2 regions of the Fundicoccus sp. Sow4_F4 genome follow, and region 1 is predicted to be linked to the other one. Evidence: riboswitches for the same ligand, from Rfam matches in the RefSeq annotation. Region 1 holds a riboswitch; the other holds the start of a gene.

The links. Region 1 has a riboswitch for S-adenosylmethionine ahead of metK (methionine adenosyltransferase). Riboswitches for the same ligand answer to the same signal wherever they lie in the genome.
Region 2: it holds a riboswitch for S-adenosylmethionine, as region 1 does, so the genes downstream of both, ACTQ5J_RS08740 (hypothetical protein) here and metK (methionine adenosyltransferase) in region 1, are expected to answer to the same signal.

The regions. Positions count from the first base shown of each region.
Region 1 covers NZ_JBQKLQ010000001.1:908,269-910,733, reverse strand. The annotation lists gene ACTQ5J_RS04085 (hypothetical protein) at 1-610, opposite strand, end outside; SMK box riboswitch at 704-795, shown strand; gene metK (methionine adenosyltransferase) at 793-1,980, shown strand; gene ACTQ5J_RS04075 (tRNA (mnm(5)s(2)U34)-methyltransferase) at 2,033-2,465, opposite strand, start outside.
Region 2 covers NZ_JBQKLQ010000005.1:100,290-102,754, reverse strand. The annotation lists gene ACTQ5J_RS08755 (ribonucleotide-diphosphate reductase subunit beta) at 1-206, shown strand, start outside; gene ACTQ5J_RS08750 (sugar-transfer associated ATP-grasp domain-containing protein) at 224-943, shown strand; gene ACTQ5J_RS08745 (hypothetical protein) at 1,122-1,262, shown strand; gene ACTQ5J_RS08740 (hypothetical protein) at 1,319-1,618, opposite strand; SAM riboswitch class I at 1,686-1,784, opposite strand; gene zwf (glucose-6-phosphate dehydrogenase) at 2,059-2,465, shown strand, end outside.

The DNA.
Region 1 (2,465 bases):
CTAGGCCAAGGGCAATGAAAGAAAAAATGACTGAAAGAATGGTACTGCCTTTCAACCAAAAGGCTATCTTTGCTTTTCCCAGTAATTGTTTTAATCGTGTGGTTTCCAATTGATTACCTGCTACAAAGAGTACAACAGGAATTAAAGCAATTAATATTTCTGGTGTAATACCATTAGTCTGGGTATAAAAGGCAATAACATTTAAAATAAAAGAATGGAAAAAGACATTAAGTAAATAATGATAGAATGTTCCAGTCATTTTATAGGGGAACCATTGAAGATGAATAAAAATTAAGTACATCGTCAGCAACAAACTGATGATTATATGTTGCTGCATAAAAAATATGACTGCACTTACAACCATGACCACTTCACATAAGTAGAGCAATACCATCGGTGTCGCGTCATCTCTCTTACGTGAATATTTCAAAAAGAAAAAGTGATCAATTAAATGGGCCATCGCAACGATAAGATAAAGTAACACAATATTTAGCCACTGGGGCTGACTGGTCATCGTTAACCCTGTAATCAATCCAAATCCAATAAAGGCTAGAGGTGATAATAAGATTTTAAGCAGGGGATGTTGTAAAAGTTTAATAAATTGTTTCATGCTATTTATACCTTTCGTTTGAAACCTTGTTTAAAATCACCAAGGATTTCTTCAATAAAACTACCTATATTGACTATATTAATGTATAATTAAGAACGTTACAACCAAAAGTTCCCGATAGGGTTCACTTGTCTATCAAGTGAAATTGCCTTGTAACCAAAATTTAATATGGGGGAAAAGAAATGAAAGAGAAAAAACTATTTACATCTGAGTCAGTAACTGAAGGGCATCCAGATAAAATTGCCGATCAAATTAGTGACGCAATCTTAGATGCAATCCTAGAACAAGATCCTTTTGCACGTGTGGCTTGTGAAACTGCCGTTAACACGGGGTTAGTTTTAGTATTTGGAGAGGTGACTACTACAGCGTACGTCGATATCCAACAAATTGTAAGAAAGAAAATCGCTGAGATTGGTTATGTAGGCCGTAAATATGGTTTCGATGCTGATAATGTTGCGGTGCTTGTCTCTTTAGACGAACAATCACCAGATATTGCCCAAGGAGTGGACGATGCTATTGAAACTAGAGGAACAGATGTAACTCAAAAAGAAATAGGCGCAGGCGATCAAGGGTTAATGTTTGGCTATGCCAACGATGAAACAGCGGAAATGATGCCATTACCAATTTCTTTAAGTCACCAGTTGGCTAAACGATTAACAGATGTACGTAAAGAAGGAATTGTTCCTTACTTAGGTCCAGACGGAAAAACACAAATTACTGTTGAATATAATGACGATGAATCTATTAAACGTTTAGATACACTTGTTATCAGTACTCAACATGATGAAGGTATTGAGTTAGAACAGTTACGTGCGGATGTGATTGAACATGTTGTTAAACCCATTATACCTAGCGAATGGTTAGACGACGATACGATTATGTATATTAACCCAACAGGTAAGTTTGTCATTGGTGGTCCAGTAGGAGATTCTGGATTAACCGGACGTAAAATCATTGTGGATACCTATGGTGGTTTTTCACGACATGGTGGAGGAGCGTTTAGTGGTAAAGACGCAACTAAAGTTGACCGTTCTGCCAGCTATGCTGCTAGATATATTGCCAAGAACATTGTTGCAGCAGGATTAGCTAAAAGATGTGAGATTCAATTATCTTACGCAATTGGTGTGGCAGAACCATTATCAATTGCCGCTGAAACTTTTGGAACAGGCACAGTCTCTGAAGCTGAATTAGTAGCAGCAATTCGCAAAATCTTTACGTTAACTCCAAATGGTATTATTAATATGCTCAATTTACGTCAACCAGTTTACGCAAATACAGCTGCTTATGGTCATTTTGGACGATTAGACCATGAATTTACGTGGGAACGTACAGATAAAGTAGAAGCATTAAAAGCTGCTTTTAATGCTTAATAAAAATAAAGCTTTTCAGTTAATTCTGAAAAGCTTTTTTGTATTGAGAAAATTATCTTTTCTCTATGATTATAACCATAGGAGGATTATTTCTCTGATTGATGAATTCATATTGTAAAACTTGAAAGTTTTCTTGTGGCCACGTGCTCAGTGCTTGAAAAAGGGATTCCTTCTCAGCTTGTCCAGCTGGATGACCAGAATAAACCACGATGATAATTTGGCCTTTTGTGACAAGGCGACTTCCCATCTCTTCAATGGCTAAAAGGGTAGAATTTGCTTGTGTTGTAATAGAATGATCGCCTCCAGGTAAGTAGCCTAAATTAAATATAGCACCATGGATTTGTTCGTCACTTTCTAAATAATCTGCTAGTTTGGCATGGGAATTTTGAATAAGTTGGTATTCCCCTTCAATACCATGCGTATAAATTCTTTCTTGAGTCGTTTGTATGGCAGCTTCTTGAATATCAAAACCTATCACTTTTCCT
Region 2 (2,465 bases), on a different contig from region 1:
TCTTTGAAGATGGGGAATTGGATTTTATTCCGCGCTATACAGTAGAAGAATTTATTAAAAATCGACTGAATAATTCACTTGAATTCATTGGGCTCGAACGAATTTTCGAAGTGGATGAGGTGGAAGTTGCAAAAACAGATTGGTTTGATGATGAAGTGGTCGCAACTAAACATGTGGATTTCTTTGAGAAGAGATCGGTCAACTAATTTCTCGAAACGAAGAGTTGCAAGATTCAGAGGGCTTGTTGACTTATTTGACCACGCATCCCAACGTGAAACTGGTCATCAAGCCAATTGACGGTGCTGAAGGCCGGGGTGTTTCAGTTGTTTATTGGGCCGATGGACAAATTCATAGAAATAGCCAAAATATGACTCCTCCGATGTTTTTAGACTATCTCGATAATTTGGATGATTACTTTATCTCAGAATTTATTCAACAAGGAGAATTTGCTCAAGCATTATTTCCTGAGACGTTAAATACGATTCGAATGCTTACGATGATTGATCCGTTTACTCAGAAGGCATTTATTGCTGCTTCGGTCTTCCGAGTTGGAACCAGTCTATCGATGCCGACGGACAATTTCCGGAGAAGAGGCTTAAGTCTCTCTATTGCCTTTGACACGGGACAATTAGGTAAAGCCGCCGTGATTCCTCATCAAGGAGTTATTAACTGGTATGAAAAACATCCCGATACAGGGATGCAATTGACTGGACAGTCAGTGCCACATTGGCCAGAAATAAAAACTAAGATGCTGTCTGTTGCCAATCATGTTTACGAAATGAAGCAAATTAAATATGTAGGCTGGGATGTAGTCGTAACGAATTCTGGCATTTGCTTATTAGAAGGAAATAGTGAACCAGGAGTTAGTTTACATCAAGTGCATCAGCCAATCCTTGCGAATCCGAAAGCTAAGGCTTTTTACCACTATCATAAAGTGCTTTAAGACTCCATTACTAGGAAAGATGTTAGAAAAACGACAATTTCAAGCAATTTGGACAGAATACTTCTATTAGTATAATTAGAAGTAGATAAAAAAAGCATACTCCTTCGCTTTTTAATGGATGTGAGGTGTTGGTTGTGAAAAAAATAAAAACAAGAACAAAGATTCTGTAGTAATTCAGATGACGCTTGAGGAGCATTATGGCTTTGAATTTATTGCGGGACTTACCTCAAGTGGTCTTCCTTATGGAACTACGCTGGAAGAAGCAGCAGAATGGGCTGACATTGAACCCAATCCAGAGGCCGATGATTTCCCCTTTTAATTAAAAGACGCGACAATGTGGGAAAATACACCACGTCGTCGCATTTTTTGTTTAGTCTATAGCTGACCAAAGATACTTGTTTGAATGGCATCGAGTTGTTGATGACGCGCTGCGTCCTTCAACGTTTGATCTTCCAGCATTTGGTCTAAATCTTGTTTGCATTTTAATGGAATATTCAATCGACGATTCACCACATTGGCACTTGTCACAAACTTTGGATCAATCTTTTTTAAAAGTTCTTGTACTCTGATCTCAATCGCAAAATTTAAAAACTGAACCCGTTCTGCCACATTAGAGGTTTCAAACGAAAAACGATTGAAAATCTCATGACCTTTTACATCTACAATTTTTGTCATACTAAACCACTCCTAAATTTTTTCAATAAAAAAAGCACAACTGAAAAAGTCATGCCGAAACGGTTTAGACTCATCTATCTCTTTCGAGTTGGATGTAGCACCTTGCCAAACGGTAGGTTGCTGAAGCGTCATCGGGCCAATTCCCTCTGCTTACTCTGAATAAGTTGTGTTCTTAAATTGTATGTATATTATACCATGGATTAGCGCGATTTTCAAAAGCAGGCCACTTAAAGCAAAGAACATGCTTTAGGTTTAACCAGAGCGTCTTGAGAAGCGTCAGATAGACGTGCTGTCTGCTTTCCTACTATATAATAATTTTTCCTAACAAAATAATAGACCTATTCTCCCGAAGGGGAAGGTAAGTCGGATTCTTTGACAGGCTTTTCTACTGTTACCTATACTAAAAGAGAAGATAAACAAGTGTGGAAAGGATGAAACATATGGAAAATAAACAAATTAGTGGTTTGATGGTCATTTTTGGGGCTTCCGGGGATTTGGCGGAGCGTTTTATTTATCCGGCTTTGCATCAGTTATACGTAAGAGATAAGTTGGCTGAGAAGTTTGCGATTATTGGAGCGGCGCGATCCAACTTTTCTGAGAAAGAGTTTCAGGACTATGTCAAACAAGCGGTAGAAAAGGGGCCGAATTTCACTGAGTTTGATGATGTTTTTTTAAAGTTGTGTAGCTATGAGGTGGTTGATAGTATGCAGGCGGCTGATTTTGAGACGTTAAAAGAGACAATCAATGAAGTCGTGAAGGAAAAGCAGCTCGATAACAATTTCTTGTATTTCTATTCGATTTCGCCAAACTTATACGATGAAACGACGACCCATTTAAAAGCGTCGGG